4 regions of the Echinicola jeungdonensis genome follow, and region 1 is predicted to be linked to each of the others. Evidence: riboswitches for the same ligand, from Rfam matches in the RefSeq annotation. Region 1 holds a riboswitch; each other region holds the start of a gene.
The links. Region 1 has a riboswitch for S-adenosylmethionine ahead of metX (homoserine O-acetyltransferase MetX). Riboswitches for the same ligand answer to the same signal wherever they lie in the genome.
Positions count from the first base shown of each region.

Region 2: linked by a shared signal. The riboswitch ahead of QWY93_RS12005 (trans-sulfuration enzyme family protein) and the one ahead of metX (homoserine O-acetyltransferase MetX) in region 1 are both predicted to bind S-adenosylmethionine.
Region 3: linked by a shared signal. The riboswitch ahead of QWY93_RS12900 (hypothetical protein) and the one ahead of metX (homoserine O-acetyltransferase MetX) in region 1 are both predicted to bind S-adenosylmethionine.
Region 4: linked by a shared signal. The riboswitch ahead of QWY93_RS17185 (homocysteine S-methyltransferase family protein) and the one ahead of metX (homoserine O-acetyltransferase MetX) in region 1 are both predicted to bind S-adenosylmethionine.

Region 1 covers NZ_JAUFQT010000002.1:775,898-781,294, reverse strand. Annotated here, with positions in the region: gene QWY93_RS16580 (VOC family protein) at 1-161, opposite strand, end outside; gene metX (homoserine O-acetyltransferase MetX) at 324-1,379, opposite strand; SAM riboswitch class I at 1,776-1,885, opposite strand; gene QWY93_RS16570 (30S ribosomal protein THX) at 2,259-2,363, opposite strand; gene QWY93_RS16565 (energy transducer TonB) at 2,642-3,019, opposite strand; gene QWY93_RS16560 (M56 family metallopeptidase) at 3,120-3,647, opposite strand; gene istB (IS21-like element helper ATPase IstB) at 4,195-4,917, opposite strand; gene istA (IS21 family transposase) at 4,936-5,397, opposite strand, start outside.
Region 2 covers NZ_JAUFQT010000001.1:2,881,651-2,887,047, reverse strand. Annotated here, with positions in the region: gene QWY93_RS12010 (SGNH/GDSL hydrolase family protein) at 421-1,101, shown strand; SAM riboswitch class I at 1,194-1,298, shown strand; gene QWY93_RS12005 (trans-sulfuration enzyme family protein) at 1,453-2,628, shown strand; gene QWY93_RS12000 (serpin family protein) at 2,728-3,969, shown strand; gene QWY93_RS11995 (beta-N-acetylhexosaminidase) at 4,001-5,397, opposite strand, start outside.
Region 3 covers NZ_JAUFQT010000001.1:3,091,410-3,096,806, reverse strand. Annotated here, with positions in the region: gene QWY93_RS12910 (alanine racemase) at 1-288, shown strand, start outside; gene QWY93_RS12905 (arginine decarboxylase) at 464-1,852, opposite strand; gene QWY93_RS12900 (hypothetical protein) at 2,125-2,613, opposite strand; SAM riboswitch class I at 2,725-2,834, opposite strand; gene argS (arginine--tRNA ligase) at 3,350-5,140, shown strand; gene QWY93_RS12890 (glutathione peroxidase) at 5,142-5,397, shown strand, end outside.
Region 4 covers NZ_JAUFQT010000002.1:903,056-908,452, forward strand. Annotated here, with positions in the region: gene metH (methionine synthase) at 1-2,395, opposite strand, end outside; gene QWY93_RS17185 (homocysteine S-methyltransferase family protein) at 2,401-3,447, opposite strand; SAM riboswitch class I at 3,513-3,611, opposite strand; gene QWY93_RS17190 (hypothetical protein) at 3,763-5,073, opposite strand.

The DNA of each region.
Region 1 (5,397 bases):
GGAATGAAACAAAGAAGTACGGAGCTTCCGCACCTAAAAAAAATATGCCTGCCATCTTCAATAGAAATGACAGGCATATCTAATTTTCCATTATAAAATGTTTTGGCTTTTTCAATATCGGATATATATAGGCAGGTTTCTTTTATTTGTGTATAATCCATAATTTAATTTAGGGAAAACATCGCTTATTTCAATGGTTGAAATCCTTATTCTCTACCTTAATTTTTGGATCCACTCACTCCAATTCCTCTTTGAAGCTATCAAACTGATAATCCTCTTTGATCATTAATTGAAGGTAATTAATTATTAGCTTTCTGGAAATTTCAAGAATTGTCTTCCAGATTAAATGATTTAAGTATATAGTTAATCTGTTCATTTTCAATCAAAAAGGCATCATGCCCATAAATCGATTTGATTTCCCTGTATGAACCTTTTGGTACATTTTTGGCAATAAACTGTGACTCTTCTTTTGTAAATAAAAGGTCGGTATCCACTCCAATGGCTAACACCCTGGATTTTATTTCCGATAGGGCTTTGGCGGTTCCTCCCCGGTTTCTTCCCAAATCATGACTATCCATTGCTTTTGATAAAGTCCAATAAGAAAGAGCATTGAACCTGTTAGACAGCTTTTGACCCTGATACCTGAGGTAGGAGCAGATTTTAAAATTGTCTGTTTTTTCTTCTGTATCCTTTTGAAATGCTTCAAAAGTTTGGTGGTGCCGATAACTCAACATTCCAATAGCCCTGGCTGCTTCCAAACCTTTTTTCCCAGCATCTTCATGGTTTTCGCCCCAGGTCCCATCTGCTTCAATGGCCATCCTCTGTGCCTCGTTGAAACCTATGGTCCAGGGTGAAGTTTTGGCATTGGAGGCAACAATAACAGTGTTTTTCACTTTTTCCTGAAGGTTGTAAGCCCATTCCAAAGCTACTTGGCCACCCAAAGAACCTCCTATTATCGTATCTATTTTTCTGATCCCAAGATGGCCTCTCAACTTTTCAAAAGCCATGGCCATGTCCCTGGTAGATAGTTGGGGGAAATCATAATAATATGGTTTCCCTGTTTTCGGATTGATGCTCATTGGTTGAGTTGATCCATAACAGGAGCCCAAAATATTGGCACATACGATAAAATTTTTGGTAGGGTCAAACAATTTATCTTCTCCTACTAGTCCACTCCACCATTCATGTACATTGGCATCCCCGGTAAGGGCGTGTAAAATCCACACCACATTATCTTTTTGTGGTGTCAGGTGACCTTGAGTGGTATAGCTGATCCGGAATTCCGGAAGGGATTCCCCGGATTCAAGCACCACTTCTTCATCACAGTGAAATACTTCTTGGGTCATATCGGAAATAAGATACGTAGATTGTAAATTCATGTGTTTCCTTTCTTTTTCAAAAGCGGTTTATAATTCCGCTCTGATGTCTTTTTGAATGGTCCTATGAAATTCACAGGCCATATTAATGGGTATTAGTCCATTCTCCAGTAAAATTTTATAAAAAGCCCCTTCAATTACTATTTGGTTCTTTGCTTTTAACTGAAATATATTTTCAAAAGGGTAAGGAAATTCCATTGGTTGATTTTGAATATTTTGTTTAGAAACTGGAAAAGGCTTGAAATGCCAAAGGCATTCCGGTTCCTGGGTTAGAACCGCATGGGCATCAGCATTACTTCATACATTTTTGGGTAAAATGTTGAGAAATAATTAAATGAAATGTTTTGGAGTGAATTTTTTGTTGTGTGCTTGATCCTTTTTATAAAATTCATATTTAAGAATTTATATTTCCAAATGAGGATATTCACATTTGGCAGGAATTGGCACCTTGGATTTTCCAGGTTGCCAGAGGGTCCATGAGCCTGTCTCTCACCTCTTCTGTATAAATCCTTATACTTTCTAAAAAGTAAAAGGATGACACAAATAAACGACGCTTATTTTGAATATCCAAGCTTCCAAAAGGGGATTTATAAAAAAATAAGATAATTTTATTCCCTATAAATCCAATAGGGAATACCTGAAAGTCCAAAATATTCAATGGAGTGGTTTGTTCATTTCTGAAAATTTCAGGCATTTAAGTTCCCTAAAAGTTAAATCATAAATTCTATGGGGTGTGGGAAGCAAATATTACAATTTCAAGGGTAGGGTATATTATTCTTTCAATGGGTCTAATTCCCCTAAATTAATAAAAGCACCAGTCGTATCATCCTGGTGCTTGATTTTGAGATTATTCAGTATTAGTTATTCTTTATTTTGCTCGTCCTAAGCCAATTTAACTTTAATGTTTTGGGCTTTTCTTGGACGGCTGGCTCCAAAGGTTCCCTTATGGATTTTTCCACGTTTTGTCTTCAAATCACCTTTTCCCATTACTTTAATTAGTTAAGATTAAATTAATTATTCTAATTTCAAATGTAATAGTAACCTAACAATTTGCCAAACTTTAAAATTGTTGAAATGTTGGATAAATGAAAGGAATGATTGATTTTATTTTTTAAATATCATATAAGGTATAAAAAAAATTGGTGTAAATGCGATAAACAAAATCTATTTATAAAAAAAAATCAAATACCCAATAAGTATTTTACTGGAATTTATTTGAATTAATCTTTTACTTTCTTGGCCTTATAAATATTCAGAAACCATTCTTACTGGGTAAATTGGTCAAAGTTTAGGGGTAGAATGATTTTGGTAGGCAATTCCTCTCCAATATCCTGATTGGTATTGAATTTTGGAAAATCCACAAGGGTAAACAAACGTAGGACCTCTTCATCCCTACCCCAACCTCCAGATTTCAGAATACTGGGTTGAAGAGAATTTCCCCTTTCGTCCACTACAAATTCAACCTCAACAGTTCCTAATTGGCCCCATTTTATTGCATCCATGGGGATATGAAGATTCTGACTTAGGAAATTTTTCCAAGTTTTATTGTTGAATATTGTTTGAGGTATTATTCCTGATGTGTTATGATCATGGGATTTGGCTCCATTTTTAGGCTCACTTTTGAAAACCTCTATTATTTCCAAAACTTTTTTATATTCTTATAATCCCTTTATAAGGCTAAATTCATATTGAAGTTCTCCGAGCTGAGCTATCACTACCCCATTTCTTAAAGCACTTACAAATTCATAATGGACAGGTGTCTTTAATCTTTTGATTTTGGCGGGAACTTTTACCGAATCCTGTGCAGCCAAAATTTGGTTTTTTTATTATAGAGACTGGTTGATGAAAGAGATAAGAAAGGAGAGGTCTTTTATCCATTGGTTTTAATGAAACCAAAGCCAAAAGGAAAATAGAAAGAGGTATTACTCCAAAAACTTTTAGCCAATTAATGTTTCCTGTTTTTTTGATCATTTCAATCCTTTTTAGTGTAGAAGGCTTTCCAAATTGATGACCAATTGGAATACCAGCTTTCTCCAAAGCCATTTTGGCCACTAGTATGGAATAAGATTGGCTATCGGATAAATGATTTAGTGCATATTGGTCTGCAGAAAATTTGTGTACATCCATTAAAGCTGCACGCATTGAATGAATGGCAGGATTGAACCAGAATAAAATGGTTAAAATCTGGTAAAACAATAAGTCCCAGGTATGACCTTCGTGGATATGGCCTAGTTCGTGGGAAAGAATTTGTCCTTTTTCCTGCTCACTCACCTTTATTGTATCATCCCAAAACAACTTGTTGAAGTAGGAAAAGCAGGGGCCATTCCAAAAGTTGGGATTAAAAAATATTGACCTTTAAGTTGGAAAGATGTTTGATACCATCCCTTTTCTTTTAGTTGTCGGAGCTGTAAGGTATGCCAAGAGAAACGTCCCAAAAGAAAGATCAAAACACATAAATAACCAATTATTAAATAATCTTTCCATTCTAGAAGAAGGGGAAGATTTGTGCTTTGCACAGTAAATTCGGGAAGACCATAAGTGACGATAATATCATTCCGTACTTCAGTTTGGGTTAGGGCTCTAAAAAAATCATTGTTCTTAAGGGAAATATTTGGCTTGTCAGATGACACTGGGATTTCAAGCAATGGTATGACCATCGCTATTAAAGGAGCCGTTAATAAAAATATCCTTGATAAACCAAAAACTTTTTGGTTTTTAAGGAAAACCTGGATATTCCGGATGATATTGACCCCTGTTCCGGGCATATTGACCCCTCTTTAGGAGAGGTTTGGTTTAATAATCAGATGGCCTGACAATTTTACATTTTTTTTCTGAGACTTTCCCCTTTCAGCTCGATTCTGTAGGAGGCGTGTACCAACCGGTCAAGAATGGCATCTGCGATGGTCGGCTCACCTATGACATCGTACCAGCTTGAGACAGGGAGCTGACTTGCAATAATAGTGGATTTTTTACCGTGCCTGTCTTCGATAAGCTCCATAAGATCGATCTGTTGCTGTTTATCCAGGTTTGTCAGGCCGAAGTCATCGAGGATGAGCAGGTCCGTTTTTGCCAGTTTATCAAAGAACCTGATGGCAGTGCCGTCCAGTCTGACCATCTTGATTTTGATCATGAGCTTTTGGGTGTTGAAGTAAGCGACCTTTTTCCCATGCACACAGGCCTGGTGGCCAAGGGCCGAGGCCAGGTAACTTTTTCCACAGCCGGTAGCCCCCGTGACAAGTACAGCATCCCCATTGGTTATATATTCCCCGGTTGCCAGGGTTGCCAGGAGCATATCATCCAGGCCCCTGGTTTTGTCCAGGGAGAGTTCTTCCAGTGAAGCTTTGTAACGGAACCCTGCGTTGGATTCCAGTCTTTTAAACCTCCTGTTGTCTCTTTCCTGTTCTTCTGCCTGTAACATAAGCTCAAGTCCTTCGGCAAGGGAGAGGCTTTGGTTTTTACGGGTCTCCTGTAGCGTTGTCCATGTTTGGCGCATGCCGTGGAGCCTGAGTTTGATAAGTTGTGTTTCGATCGGATTGGGCATAGTTGTTTAAAGTTTAAGTTATTGATATTGGTCATAATATGTTTTTCCCCTGACATTCCCGTGTTCAGGAAGTTCCCTGGCAGACGGCTCCGCTGTAGCTTCTGTCATATTGTTTTCCAGCATGTTCTTGATAAAGGTATAGGAGTATACTTTGTACTCCATGGCTGTATTGCAGGCTTTCTCCAGTCGCTCCTTATCCACCTTCCTGCCCAGGGCGAGCAGCCCGTCACAGGTCCTGTAAAGCTGTTCGGGGATCTTGCCCTGTTTAAACAGCAGGGAGATGTACCTGGACAAGACCTTTGAGTGTTGGGCGGCTTTGCTGCGGTAATATTCAGGACTTCTGTCCCTATAATGCTGGTGCTGGGAACACAGGTGTTCTTTGAGCGTGGAATAACTCCCTTGATTGAAGCCTCTGCTGTGTATGGCCACCCGTTCCCCTTTATGGAACACATAGAGCATACTCCGTGTATAGATCACCTT
Region 2 (5,397 bases), on a different contig from region 1:
CTTTAAACATAGTGATAATAATTTTTAATTCAATAAAATATTAACAAAAATCCCCTAAACCAATTTAAATGTCACTACACACAAAAATGAATTCCTCAGTATTATATAAGGCAAAACTCCTAATTTAAGAAACATTAACAACATCATTAACCATATTTAACCCAATTAATAAAATGATCACTAAGTTTCTTTCCTGTTTTCAACCCTTCTATTTTTTTTAATTTTTATTCAAAAAAAAAAATTCGGCAGGTGAAAAAATTGACATTTTATTAACAAAACCCCTGAAAAAGTGTATTTTAAACACTTATTACACTAAATATTTTCCTTTTTCAAAACTTTTGCAGGTACCACAAAAATCAATTGATCATAAGGATCTCCATTTTTTTTCATAAATTCCCATCAATTAACGGGTTAAATCAAATGAAGTATTTATCAAAACAGTCTTGTTTCAAAATATTTTTAACGGTAATTCTTTTGGCTGGAATTTCCATTTCAGGAAACACTCAAGAAGTATCTGGCAAATTCCAGGAAGAAGTCCAACAAATTGTCCAAAAAAACCCCATTCCAAAGCAAGGCCCACCAGTCTATCTTTTTACAGGAAGTTCCAGTATCCGGATGTGGAAAGATCTTTCCTCCTATTTTCCGGAAATTGAAACCATTAACACAGGATTTGGAGGGTCTCAGACATTTGAACTTCTTCATTATTCCCAGGAATTGATCCTCCAATACCAACCCAAAAAAATATTTATTTATGAAGGGGATAATGATATTGCCGCAGGAAAAAAACCAATGACCATATTAAAAACCACTAAAAAGCTGGTAACAAAAATCCATCAACAATTACCTGATGCCCATATTATCCTGATAAGCCCGAAACCCAGCTTGGCAAGATGGCACCTACAAGAGGAATACCAAAATCTCAACCGCCTACTGGAGATATATTGTCAAAAGCAGAAACAGGTATCCTTTGCCAATGTTTGGAACATCATGTTGGATGAAAATGGTCAACCAAAGGAGGATATTTTTATTGAGGATGGATTACACATGAATGCCAAAGGGTATGATTTATGGGCTAAGGTTTTGAAAGAATTTATCCCATAAATGTTACCTTATTTTTATAGATACCGTTCTGCATTTTCAAAAATTTGGATTTCCCATTACCCTACCTTTACTTTGCAAGACCCAAAGGAACTGATTTATACAGAAGAGGTGAGAGAACAGGCTTGTTGACCCTCTGGCAACCATCCTCAGCGGCGAAAAGGTGCCAAATCCTGCCCGAAAATAGGGGACTATAAGTTAGATGAAATGAGAACACTTACTTTGACACCGATTATTTTTATTAACAAACCCGAAGAAATATATTTACCTCTCCATTTCGGGATGCATTTTTACGAAACCCTAAAAGGGGAAACTCAATATTTAAACAGAATTTAACACTGCAAGAATAATAATATGTCCGAAAAACATTTTGAAACCCAGGCAGTAAGAATTGCTTCCTCCAAAACCAATCAAAGGGAGCATTCCTCACCTATCTTCATGACTTCAAGTTTTACCTTTGATAGTGCAGAAGAAGCTCGGCAGATGTTTGCTGAAGAAATCCCAGGAAACATCTATTCAAGGTATGCCAATCCCAACAGCACTGACCTTATAGAAAAAGTATGTGCAGTAGAAGGTACAGAAGACGGCATTGCCACTGGTTCTGGCATGGCTGCCATGTTTGCAACCATGGCTTCTATATTGGAACAAGGGGATCATATTCTGGCTTCCAGAGCCCTATTTGGCTCCACTCACCAACTGCTTACCGGAATATTCCCTAAATGGGGCATCAGCTCGACTTATGGGGACATTTCCGATATCGCCAATTGGGAAAAATTGCTTCAGCCGAATACCAAAATGATATTCATTGAAACCCCTTCCAATCCCGGTCTGGAAATCATTGACCTGGAATGGATTGCTGCTTTTGCTAAAGCTCATAACCTTATTTTGGCTGTGGACAATTGCTTTGCTACCCCTTATTTACAACAACCTGCCAAATGGGGTGCGGACCTCGTAGCCCACAGTGCTACCAAATATATTGATGGACAAGGTAGGGTTTTGGGTGGACTGATCCTTGGTAAGGAAGAATTAATCCAAAAGGTCCGTTATTTTACCCGGCATACAGGACCATCAATTTCACCCTTCAATGCATGGATCCTTTCCCGAAGTATGGAAACCCTAGCTGTGAGAATGGAAAGACACTGTGAAAATGCATTGAAAGTGGCTACCTATTTTGAAAACAATCCTCATTTGGAATCTGTCAAATATCCATTCCTGAAAAGCCACCCTCAATATGAATTGGCAAAAAAACAAATGAGGCTGGGCGGAGGCATCATTACCCTGACCTTAAAAGGAGGAATTGAAAGGGCAAAAAGGTTTATTGACCAATTGGAACTAATTACCGTGACGGCAAACCTTGGAGATACCAGAAGCATCATTACCCACCCCGCTTCTACTACCCATAGCAAGTTGACGGAGGAAGAAAGGGAAAGGGTTGGGATTTTACCTGGCCTAATCAGAGTTTCAACAGGTTTGGAACATCCTGATGACATTATTGGGGATATAGAAAGAGCCCTTGAAAAATCCAAATAATCATTTAAACCCCTTTGGAAACTTGATCACCAAAGGGGCTTTTTTTTTGTCGCACTTTGTCCATTTTTTTCGTCTAGATCATAACAAAAGCCCTTTACCATGAAATACACCTATTATTCCATCTTGACTCTTTTCTTTCTATTGGTTTCTTGCGTGGATGAAAGTCCCAATAAAGGGGAAATTACTCCCAATTTGAGGGCATTAGAGGAAACTGAAAAAAAACTGGTAAATGCCGGCACAGCATTTTCCGTCAGGTTATTTCAACAACTCAGTAAAGAAGAAGGGAACCTATTTTTCAGCCCTTTCAGTATCCATCAGGCATTGTCTATGGCCATGAATGGCAATAAGGAAGAATTGCTCGAAGAATATCTGGAAACACTTCATTTTGATAATATATCGCTCGAAGATGCCAATTTGGCCAACCAAGGACTCACTAAATTCCTTAAGGATGTGGATCCAAATGTAAAGATTAACATTGCCAATAGTATTTGGTATCAAGAGGGACTGGATTTAAAATCCCAATTTCAAGAAACCCTTCAAATGCAATACCTGGCTACTATTAGCAGCCTGGATATGCAATCCCCGGGCTCCAAAGAAATTATTAATCAGTGGGTGGACGATCAAACGGAGGGATTAATTCAAGACTTAATTGACCAGGTTGATCCTGCTGCTGTCATGTATTTGATCAACGCCATTTATTATTATGGCGATTGGAAATACCAATTTGATCCCCAAAACACCACCGAACAACCTTTTCACATTTCTTCCTCGCAAACTACGCCGGTTGAAATGATGCGGTTGGAGGAAGCTACGACATTAAAGACATACCAAGCAAACGGGTTCAAATATTTAGAAATCCCCTATAGTACAGGGCAATATATCATGGGAGTATTATTGCCAGATGCCTTTAACTTGGAAGAAGCAAAAAGCAATTTCAATTTGAATAATCTTCATGCCTGGCGGGAAGAAGCAAAAGAAGGTAATATCAAGCTGGAAATGCCCAAATTCAAAATGAAAATCAAAATCCAAAACTTAAAAGAAGACCTAATTGAAATGGGGCTAAGCACCCCTTTTCAGCAAGATCCAAGAAATTTCACAGAAATATTTGAAACCCCAACAGAACCCCTAAAAATAAGCCGGGTAATTCACGAAGCATTAATTGAGGTAGATGAAAAAGGAACAGAAGCAGCTGCTGCCACAGCTGTAGAGGTAGTGGTGACTTCTGTTCCAGCAGAACCACCTGTAATTCGACTGGACAGGCCATTTGTATTTTTCATTCAAGAAAAACACAGTGGAACCATCCTCTTCATGGGTGTTCTTAAAGACCCTTCCAAACTTTAAACTCTCATTCCCGAGGCTCTAAACCCCTGGCCTATTTTTTTAATAAATTGGATGAGTAATAATCCACTTCCAAGGCTTCCAGTCTATTCAGGTGTTTTTTAAGCCTTTTCCTGTACTCTCCCCAATTCCGCTTTTCGTTTCTAGTCCAGCCCACTTCCGCTATTCCTAATAATCGTGGAAAAACCATGTATTCCAATTCATCCATATTAGTAATGGTTTCGGTCCAAAGGGGAGCTTCAACTCCTATTATTTCATCTTTGCCGATCCCCTCTATAAGCTCAGAAGGTTCCCAGAGATAAGCGCTGTCCAACTCAATAAAACCTGCCCAATGTAATCCCAAATGGGTAGTGGAATCATATTGCATATCCAAATAGGTTTTCCAGGCCGGGCTCATTATTATTTTTACTCCTTGGTCTGCCCCAAGCTTTGCATTCTCTGGATTGGACCAAAACTGAACCAAAGACTCAGGCCTCAGAGCTGCCTGGGCCACCTCATCCCAGCCAATCATATTTTTCCCATAAGAATTGACCGCATCCTGTACCTGTTCAATAAAGAGGATATAATCTCCCAACTCAGTAGCATGAGCTTCATCACCTCCAATATGGATGTAGGGCCCCGGAGTGATTGCTGAAATTTCCCGGACCACATCATCCACAAATTGATAGGTTATTTCTTCGGTTAAACATAAAGAGCTAAACCCAACCTGGGTTTTAGTATAATTTTCACGGGCTTTCCCATCGCAGTTAAGCTCTGGATAGGAAGCCAGTGCTGCATGTGTATGGCCAGGCATATCGATTTCAGGGACAATGGTAATGTACCTTTCCAGTGCATATTGTACAATCTCTTTATATTCATTTTGGGTATAAAATCCACCTACTCCACCACCAACCTCTGTACTTCCGCCAATAAGGGTAAGCTTTGGCCATGATTTGACCTCTATCCTCCAGCCTTGATCATCTGTAAGGTGCAAATGCAAAAAATTGATCTTATATAAAGCCAAAATATCAATATACCTTTTCAATTCTTCCTTCTCAAAAAAATGTCTGGCCACATCCAGCATGGTTCCCCTGTAAGCATATTCTGGCTTATCAACGATTAAGCCAGACGGGATCTCCCAGGAGGTCCAAAACCAACCTTTGGATTCAATATTATTTGGCAATAACTGCCTGATGGTTTGGATCCCATGAAAAATCCCTGCTGGAGTATTTGCACTTAATGAGATAAATTCCGGTTTAATTTCAAGACGGTAGCCCTCGTCCCCCAACTTGGGGTCACTTTCCAACTCAAGGGAAATAAACCCGCTTTTCCTTGTAGTATCATAGGGTACAATTTCCAATTCAAACCCGGTTGAGGGCCGGACCAAATTAACCAAATAATTCCCCATCCGCTGCAATTCCTTATTATTCTCCTGAATCAGGATTTGTGTAT
Region 3 (5,397 bases), on a different contig from region 1:
GAATATTTAATGAATGCTGATGGAAGCAAAAACTATGGGGAAGTGGTTTTGCTGAATGAAAATGGATGGAATTTATCAGAAGAAACTTCTTATTTAAAAAGTATTTCACAAGAACATGGCCTGATCCAAGCCAGCACTGGTTTGGTAAATCAGTTAAAAGTTGGGGATTTAATAGGGATTTTGCCTGTCCACAGTTGCTTAACCGCAGATTGCATGGGGGAATTTTGGTCCACTGAGGGCCAAATAATTGATCACCTTAGTGGACAAAAAAGACAACTCCCCACTTAACCGAGGACTTTGTCTAGAAGATTTATACCCAAAGGCTATAGTATTTTTCTCCCAACTGGGTGAAGTATTCAATTTCACCCTTATAACTCTACCATTTGAATTTGTGCTTAGAAATTGATTTGCAATCTCATAAAAAAAGATTACAATGGCCCGTTTTTCAACGGGCCTTTGCCATTTAAAATCCTAAGGTCTTCAACATATTTTCACTTTTTTGTTCCTCAGCAAATAATTCGTGTGTAATGTTTCCCTCTTCATCCCGGTTTATAAGTACATGCTTGGGTGCAGGAATCAAACAATGCTGTATTCCACCATAACCTCCAAGGGATTCCTGATAAGCTCCGGTATGAAAAAAGCCAATATATAGGGGCTTTCCCTCATTTTTCTTGGGAAGGTATATATTATATTGGTGAGCTTCTGAATTATAATAATCCATACTATCACAAGTCAAACCTCCCAAGGAAATGTTGTGGTACTCTTCTTTCCAATTATTAACAGCAAGCATAATATACTTTTGGTTGAGCCCCCAACTATCGGGCAATTGGGTGATAAAAGATCCATCAATCATGTACCAAAGCTCTTTGTCATTTTGAAGTTTTTGATCCAATATCGAATAAAGCACCGCACCACTTTCTCCCACCGTATAACTTCCAAATTCAGTAAAAATATGGGGTTCGGTAGTATTATTTTTGGCACACATCCACTTGATATTTTTGATAATTTGATCGGCCATATACTGGTAATCGTAATCAAAAAACACATTGGTCTTAATGGGCCAGCCTCCTCCAATATCCATGGTGTCCAGTTCTGGACAAATGGCTTTCAGATCAACATATTTCTGAATAAACCGGGTCAGTTCGGACCAATAATAGGCAGTATCCCGGATTCCTGAATTGATAAAAAAGTGGAGCATCTTTAGACTGACTTGCGGGTTGTCTTTAATCTTTGTTTCATAAAGCTCGATGATATCCTTGTACCGCACCCCCAAACGGGAGGTATAAAAACCAAATTTAGGTTCCTCATCAGCAGCAATTCTAATTCCCACCTGAAAAGGGACTTTTACATGCTCAAGGTAATAATCAATTTCCGACAGGTTATCTAAAACCGGAATACAGTTCACAAATCCATCATTAAGCAGACCAGCTATGTACTCCTTGTACAATTCTCTTTTGAACCCATTGCAAACGATATAAGTCTCCTTGCTGATTTTACCCATTTTATAAAGACTTCGAACCAAAGGAATATCGAAAGTACTGGAAGTTTCGATGTGGATATCATTCTTAAGTGCTTCATCCAATACAAAGCTAAAATGGGAAGACTTCGTACAATAACAATAAGTATATTTCCCATGATAATCGTGGTCTTCTATGGCTTTGCCAAAGTATTTCTTGGCATTCTGAATGCTTTCACTGATTTTGGGAAGATAAGTCAATTTTAACGGTGTCCCGTAAGTATGGATGATATCCATAAGATTCACCCCATTAAATAAAAGTTGATCTTCCTCTACATGGAATTCCTTGGTGGGAAAATCAAAAGTTTGTTTAATTAAATCAATGTATTTGTTCATTAGGCAATGGAGGTTTATGACTTTTTGATTCGAAAATTGCATTAATAATTGGGGAAATCAAATTAATGACTTTAGCTAATTTGCAAAAATCTATCTGGAAAAAATAAGCCATTTCAAAATCAACCTGTTATCATTTAATTTCTGATTTGGGGAATTCCAGAACCAAAGGTTGATCAGCCTTTTTCACCCCTTCCTCCTCCCCTAAAAAATAAAAAGCTTCCGTTCATAAACGGAAGCTTTGATAAGAAATGGATGAATTTCTTTTCTTTTTATCAGGAAAGTTCACTATAAAGCAAGCTCTCCTCCAATTGATGTTTCTTTTGATTTTGAATAATCTTCTTCAATACTTTTTTGAAGCGGATTTCATCTTCAATCAACTTAAAAAGCTTATTGACATAAGCCTTTGCGATGCCTTCATTGCTTTGGTAGTATTTTAAGGTAAAATACCTCTTTTCATGAATACTTTCAATAAACACTTCTTTGGGGTGACCTGCCAGGACCAATCCCCTGAAAAGTGAATAAAAGGACTCCACTTCTCCTTTCAAATGGAAGTATATGGTTTGAAATTTCTTCTGGGATTCAGGGAAGTTTTTAAAATCAAAACCTCCAATCCCTTCAATTTCCACTGCTTCATGACCTTCCAGCCAGTTCAACAAATCCTTGGGCTGACTGGTTTTGGGTTCATTTCTGTTTATTGAATTGAAGCTAAATGTTTGGGAAGTTTTTTCTGAATGATTGTATGAATTTGCTATTGCTGTCATGGTGTCTTTTCAATTGGATTATTAGTAATAATTTAAAATGTTGAAAATTAATCAACATCGGTTGTCTTGAAATGGGCAAGTGTGCATTCGTCTGTTTTTCATCATTGCTAACATTTATAGGTCCTTGAATTGATTTAGGCAGGTTTTAGCACCTTTGCCTTTTTAAGGTTAGGTTGCTATAGGTTCCCAGAGCCTGTTCTCTCCCCTATTCTTTATAAAATCAGCTACTTACCATTTCGGCTTTTCACTAATAATTTTTTCAAATGTAATACTTTATTTTTAAATAACAACAACCCTATAGATTTTGTAGGGAATTAAATGATAAAATTTAACACCACAGATTTCACTCATAACCAGACCAAAAAGAAGAAGGGCATTTAACCTTTAGCCAATTCTAATTCCTGCACCCGCAATCCCCACGTTAAGGGAATTTAAATAACCTTTCTTAAATACCAACTCAATTCTCATATTTGCTTTTCAATTATTGTATCCAGAAAACTGGCTATCATGTTAGCTAACACTTACAATTTATGCCCAAAATTAACTACTTTTGTGCCAATAAATTCCTAACCCTTCAACGCTCCAAATTCCTTCCAGGAATTTGACATGATTTGTTCATGGATAAGGGTGAATAGAAAAGGGTGGTGTTTATATATGTTAAAGACGACCACCAAAAGGCAAACCCTTAGGGAAAAGATTCAATTCCCAGGTGCAAAACTTTTAATTACAAAATTCAATGACAATCCAAGAAGAAATACTCATTGCCATAAGCAAAGCCTTTGAAACCGAATTTGATCACCCTGTAGCCGCAAATGGTTTGGCCCTACAACCTACCAGGAAGGAATTTGAGGGGAATTACACTTTTATACTTTTTCCCTATTTAAAATACACCAAGATGAAACCTGAAGCTACCGGTGAAAAGATCGGGAATTACCTTCAGGAACATTGCTCATTGGTGAGCAAATACAATGTAGTGAAAGGTTTTTTGAATATTTCGGTTAATGAAGCTTCCTGGATGGAAGTTTTTCAACAAATATACCAAAAGGAAAACCTGGGCCAATTACCTTCCAAAAACCAAAAGGTGATGGTGGAATTCAGCTCTCCTAACACCAATAAGCCCCTTCATTTGGGCCATTTAAGAAACAATTTTCTTGGTTTTGCAGTATCCCAGATCTTAGAAGCCAATGGATATGAAGTCATCAAAGCCAACCTGATCAATGATAGGGGAATCCATATCTGCAAATCCATGGTCGCTTATCAAGCTTACGGAAAGGGAGAAACACCTGAATCCGGTGGATTAAAAGGGGATCATTTGGCAGGAAAATATTACGTACTTTTTGACAAAGCCTACAAAGAGGAAATCAAGGAATTGATGAGCCAGGGCATGTCGGAGGAACAAGCCAAAAAGGAAGCGCCCCTCATGCAGGCTGCCCAGGAAATGCTCAGAAATTGGGAAGCCAATGATCCTGCCACCGTGGAATTATGGAAAACCATGAATGGATGGGTCTATGAAGGCTTTGATGCCACTTACAAAAAAATGGGGGTGAGCTTTGACAAGCTTTATTATGAATCAGACACTTACTTGTTGGGCAAAAACATTGTGGAAGAAGGACTTGAAAAGGGAGTGTTTTTCAAAAAAGACAATAATTCCGTTTGGGCTGATCTCAGAGAAGAAGGGTTGGATGAAAAGTTGGTTCTCCGTGGTGATGGAACATCTGTTTATATCACCCAGGATATGGGAACTGCTGACCTGAAGTATAAGGATTATAAAATTAACAAGTCCGTATATGTAGTGGGCAATGAACAGGATTATCATTTTGATGTCCTTTTCAAAATCATGAAAAAGCTGGGCCGCCCCTATGGTGATGGCCTTTACCACCTTTCCTATGGAATGGTAGATTTGCCTACCGGAAAAATGAAATCCCGGGAAGGTACAGTAGTAGATGCTGATGACCTGATCCAAGAAATGGTGGATACGGCTGCTACACACACCCAGGAATTAGGGAAAATTGAAGGTTTTTCTGAAGAAGAGGCCAAAGAGCTTTATGAAATTCTGGGACTGGGAGCCTTGAAATATTTCTTATTAAAAGTAGACCCCAAAAAGCGGATGTTGTTTAACCCCCAGGAATCCATCGAATTCCAGGGAAATACTGGTCCATTTATTCAATACTCCCACGCAAGGATTTCTGCAATCCTAAGAAAAGCTGACCAAATTGAAGTGGATTACAGCCTAAATGGATTTGCTGACCTGGGTAACTTGGAAACCACCGAAAAAGAACTTATCATTTTGTTAAACGATTTTGAGAAAAAACTGGCACAAGCAGGAGAAGAATACTCCCCGGCTGTTCTGGCTCAATATTTATTTGATTTGGCCAAGGAATATAACCGTTTTTACGCTGAACTTCCTATATTCAGTGAATCAAATGAAAAAGTCAGATCATTCCGTGTGGCCCTTTCCGCTCAGGTTGCCAAAACTATTAGAATCGGAATGAGGTTATTAGGTATTAATGTTCCAGAAAGGATGTAATATGAAGCAATTAATTTATTTCTGCCTGGCCTTGGCATTAGTAGCATGTCATGCCAAATCCAACGATCAAAAAAGCATAAAACCTACAGTGACAACAAAACCCATACAAGTGAAAAAATCATTTTATGACTTTGAAGTCAATGACATAGATGGTAACCCTGTTGAGTTTGGGCAATTCAAGGGCAAAAAAGTCATGTTGGTGAATGTTGCTTCTAAATGTGGTTATACCCCTCAGTATGCGGATTTGCAGAATTTGC
Region 4 (5,397 bases), 130 kb from region 1:
AAGCCTCTTTGATCAAATCTTCATTTTCAAAGTTTTCTTTGTCTGCATATCCCCAAAGGTCTTTCCGTACCACTTCATGCATATATTCGGCAGCTGCTTCTGCCAGGCGGTCTCCAAGGGCTTTGAACATGATTTCATTATAATCATCCCCATTGGCCTTAAATTCGGCTACTTTTTCCTCCATGTTCAAACCTGCGGTCACGGCAAACCCACCGAAATAATCAACTTGGTCAGGATGAAGGAAATCTATTAAGGAACGATTTGGAACACCTTTTCCTTTTTTACCCTGTTGTCTTAGGAAATGAAATTCAAATGAGGTTTCGTTGAAATTTTCATCCAAAACAATCAAATCATCACCCATTCGCCTCACCGGGTATAAACCTACTACTGCTTTAGCAGCCAACCACTTTTCCTCAATGGCTTTATCTAGCATGGCATTGGCTTCATCATAGAGTTTTTTAGCCTCTTTCCCTACCACCTTATCTTCGAAAATTTTGGGAAATTTACCGGAAAGCATCCATGTACTAAAGAACGGTGTCCAGTCAATGTAATTCCTAAGAGTTTTCAAGTCCAGATCCAAAACTGTTTCCCCTAATTTGGTAGGTTTTACCGGTTTGTAATTTTCCCAATCTATAACAGTAGCATTAGCCTTGGCATCCTCATAAGTAGCCATTTTTTTATTTTGTTGTTTGGCTTCATGAGCTTCCCTTAGCTCTTTATAGTTAGCCTTCATCTTATTATGAAAGCTTTCGGCGGTTTCATCACTAATGGACTCTCCTGCAACAGGAACAGATTTGGAAGCATCCAAAACATGGACAACCGTACCACTGTAAACAGGGTCTATCTTTACTGCGGTGTGGATTTTACTAGTGGTTGCCCCACCAATAAGCAAAGGGGTAGTCATTCCTTGCCGCTCCATTTCAGAAGCCACATTGACCATTTCGTCCAGCGATGGGGTGATCAGTCCACTTAAGCCAATTATATCAACATCGTTCTTTATAGCTTCATCAATGATCTTTTGTGCATCCACCATCACCCCAAGGTCAATAATCTGGTAACTGTTACAAGCCAGTACCACCCCTACAATATTTTTCCCAATATCGTGAACGTCACCTTTTACAGTAGCCAACAGTACTTTTTTGATGGAGCTTTTTCCCTCTTCATAACCTTCTTCTCCAGCTTTTGGCATGAAAGGCTCCAAATAGGCTACCGCTTTTTTCATCACCCTGGCGGATTTTACCACTTGTGGCAAAAACATTTTTCCAGACCCAAACAGGTCACCCACTACATTCATTCCATCCATTAATGGCCCTTCAATCACCTTCAATGGATATTTCAATTCCTGTCTTGCCTCCTCTGCATCATCCACTATATGGTCGATAATCCCTTTCACCAAGGAATGTTCAATCCTTTTGGAAACGGGCTCGGACCTCCAGGCTTCATTTACGACTTCCTTTTTACCGGAAGACTTTACTGTTTCTGCAAAGGACAATAATCTCTCGGTTGCATCTTCCCTTCTATCCCATAACACGTCCTCCACATGTTCCAAAAGATCCTTTGGAATATCATCATAAATCTCCAACATAGTGGGATTGACAATTCCCATATCCATTCCATGTTGGATCGCATGATAAAGGAAGGCAGCATGCATGGCTTCCCTTACCGGATTATTACCCCGGAAAGAAAAACTTACATTGCTGACCCCTCCACTTACTTTTGCACCGGGAAGGTTTTCTTTGATCCATTTGGTGGCCTTAAAAAAGTCAATGGCATTGGTCCGGTGTTCTTCCATCCCAGTTGCCACCGGGAAAATATTGGGGTCAAAAATGATATCCTGTGGATTGAATTTCACTACTTTGGTAAGGATATCATAACTCCGCTTACATATGTCTATTCTTCTTTGGTAAGAATCCGCCTGGCCAATTTCATCAAAAGCCATCACCACAACTGCTGCCCCAAACTTTTTGATGGTCTTGGCTTGGTGGATAAACTCCTCTTCCCCATTTTTCAAACTGATGGAGTTAACGATTCCTTTACCCTGAATACACTTTAGACCCGCCACAATGATGTTCCATTTGGAACTATCCACCACTATTGGAATTTTACTGATTTCAGGTTCAGATGCAATCAAATTTAGGAATTGGACCATGGCAGCTTCTCCATCCAGCATCCCCTCATCCATACAAACATCCAACACCTGGGCTCCGCCTCGGACCTGATCGAGAGCCACTTCCAATGCCTCATCAAACTGTCCATTGAGGATCAACCTGGCAAATTTTTTGGATCCGGTCACATTGGTCCGTTCTCCAATATTAACAAAATTCAATTCCGGCGTAAAAACTAAAGGTTCCAAGCCGGAAAGCTTCAAATGGCTGTCTTTTTTTATATTAACCATACTGGTTATACTTCTGCTTTTTGTTCTTCTTCTAATTTCCTAGGCGAATAGCCTTCGCTCAAATCCGCCAATTTTTTGATATGTTCAGGGGTGGTCCCACAACAACCTCCAAGGATATTGATCATGCCCTCTTTTAAGAATTCCTCCACCTGGCCGGCCATTTCCTCAGCTGTTTGGTCATATTGTCCAAATTCATTGGGAAGCCCCGCATTAGGGTAAGCACTTACAAAAAACGGTGCCTTTTCCGCTAATACTTTTAGATATGGCCTAAGGTCTTCTGCTCCCAAAGCACAATTCAAACCAACACTGATCAAAGGAACATGGGAAACCGAAATCAAAAACGCTTCCGTGGTCTGTCCAGAAAGCGTTCTTCCGGAAGCATCTGTAATGGTTCCGGAAATCATTATTGGGATTCCCCCATCTTTTGGATCCAAGGGCAAATCCCTTTCTTCAAAAACCTCCTGAATGGCATATAAGGCTGCCTTGGCATTCAAGGTATCAAAAATAGTCTCCACCAAGAGCAAGTCTGAACCACCATCCAATAGGCCTTTTACCTGTTCGGTATAAGCTTCAGCCAATTGGTCAAAGGTAATTGCCCTGTAACCCGGATCGTTGACATCAGGTGAAATGGAGGCAGTCCTGTTGGTCGGCCCAATTGCACCGGCTACAAAACGGGGCTTTTGGGGAGTTTTTTGGCTGCATTCTAATGCCGCTTCTTTGGCAATTTTAGCAGATTCAAAATTGAGTTCATAGGCCAAATGCTCCAGTCCATAATCTTCCTGGGCTATAGAGGTACTACTAAAAGTATTGGTTTCTATGATGTCCGAACCTGCCTCCAAATAAGCCAAGTGAATTTCCCTGACCACGTCAGGTCTACTAAGCGAAAGCAAATCATTATTCCCCTTCAATTCCTTTGGATGACTTTCTAAGGCAGGGGTACGGAAATCTTTTTCCTCCAATTGATAGCGCTGGATCATGGTGCCCATGGCTCCATCCAGTACTAATATTTTCTTTTGAAGTTGTTCGAGTAATATATCGGTTCTCGTATTCATGCTCATTTTTTATTTAAGGACCATATCGAGCAAAGAACCGGGAGAAAAATGGGTAATTTATCTACCGCTCATCTTTTCCTGTGGCATCAGGATGGGAGTTAGCACCTTGTTTTCAGGTTGCTAAGACGTCATAGGGCCCTTCCCTCGGTCTTTCTCGATAAGCAACTTCAAAGGTAACAGGAATTAATGGATTTTAGTTACATTGAAACAAATAATTTCCATTTATTGTCCTATCCCATCGAGAATGAATTCATTATTTATCGATAATGATTGAAATGAATTCACGCTTTCCCGGCTATTTTGCAGTTGGGTCATTTATGGCCTTACCCCCAATCCAAATTGGACATAAGGGCCATTCATAAATTGGGTCATTTTCAGATCTGCTAATTTATAATTTCCTATTGGCATCTCATAACCCGCATTTACAGAATAAATTATATCTAAAGATTTTTTCTTGGAAAGTGGCATGGCATAGGCCAGGATAAACTCAGGCTTGGCCATTAATCCCCCTTTTTTAAGTTCTCCATCATAATTAGGAATGTCCATCAATCCCGGAAAATCCAACTTCCTCAAGTGCAACATGGAATACCGCAATTGTCCATAGCCTAACCCTCCCAAGAGGCTCAATTCAAAGTTCTTTCTTTCATACAGTTTTTTACCAATATTCCCATATATCCGAATGCTATTAAGCGTTTGCTCATAAACATCAGAGGCCTGGTTGGACAAGGCCAGGTTATAAAGATCTACACCATATAAATTCCCTCGGTTTTCACCCAAAATCTTAGCCCCCCAGTTTTTGGGAATCCCAGAAAAAGTACGCCATCCATGTTGTTCCAATAGTTGGTTTAATTCGCTAGGCCTGGTAAAATGCAACCCATAAATTAATTGGGCTGACAAGGATGCATCCCGGTAAAAGTAATTAGACTTTGGAAGTGATATCCCAGCTCCAATCCTAAAAAATGCCCCACTTTGGATATTGTCAAAAGAAACTCCCTGTTTTACCCAGGAATCCTCAAAAGGATTAAAGGAATAACCAAATTTGCTCATCAATGTAATCACCTCCTCATAAGGGGGAAAGATAAGGTCATACCCCATCTGAAATCCTATTTCGGTCAAGAAAACCCCAAAATATTGACTTCCTTTATGCAAGTTATTTTTCCTTAAAATATAACCCCTGGCAGGGTCTGTCAGGAAATCATTGATACTTTCAGGTTCCCTATGCTGCAGCATTTCAAAATTAAGACTGCCTAAGCCCATGGACATGTAATGGATCAGGTGAAATTTGCCTTCTTCAGTAAAGGAATAACCTACGTTAAGAAATATGCGGGTGGTACGGTAATCAATTTTGTAATCCCTGAAATTCATTCCCACCCCATTATTTTGGTAAATCTCAGCCCCCAAAATAAAATCATTGAAACGGTTTTGGTATCCCATCCCAAAAGTGTGGTAGTTATTCTTAAGCTCCTCTGCCCCTCGGGATTCCAGCATCTCATCAAAATCCCTCAAGTTGCCACCGGAAGTTCCATAATAAAAATAAAGGCTGGACCGCTGGTAATGGTTATCCACCTGGGCTTTTACCCAGGTGCTGAAAAAAAAGGAGAAAAGAATCAATAAGGCTATTCTCATGGGCTGCAGTTTAACCACAAAAATAAGGGTAATATTATGGATTAGGCCTATAGAAATTACAAAAAATGTGTACGAAGGTGAATGGACAAAAGTTGACAGTCCAAAGCCGTTCGGGTCAAATGATTATACCTGTTTCAATACCAGAAATACCATATCCACTTAACGACACTTATTTGATTCAAGTAAATCGGTGGGGATAAACCCTAAATTATTTTTTCCTACTACCTAAAAAAAACTATCCCAAGATTTAAAAATTCTCTAAAAATAAACTTTGGCAGGGCTTCTAATTGATTCCATAACAATTCAACTAGTGGGTTACCATTC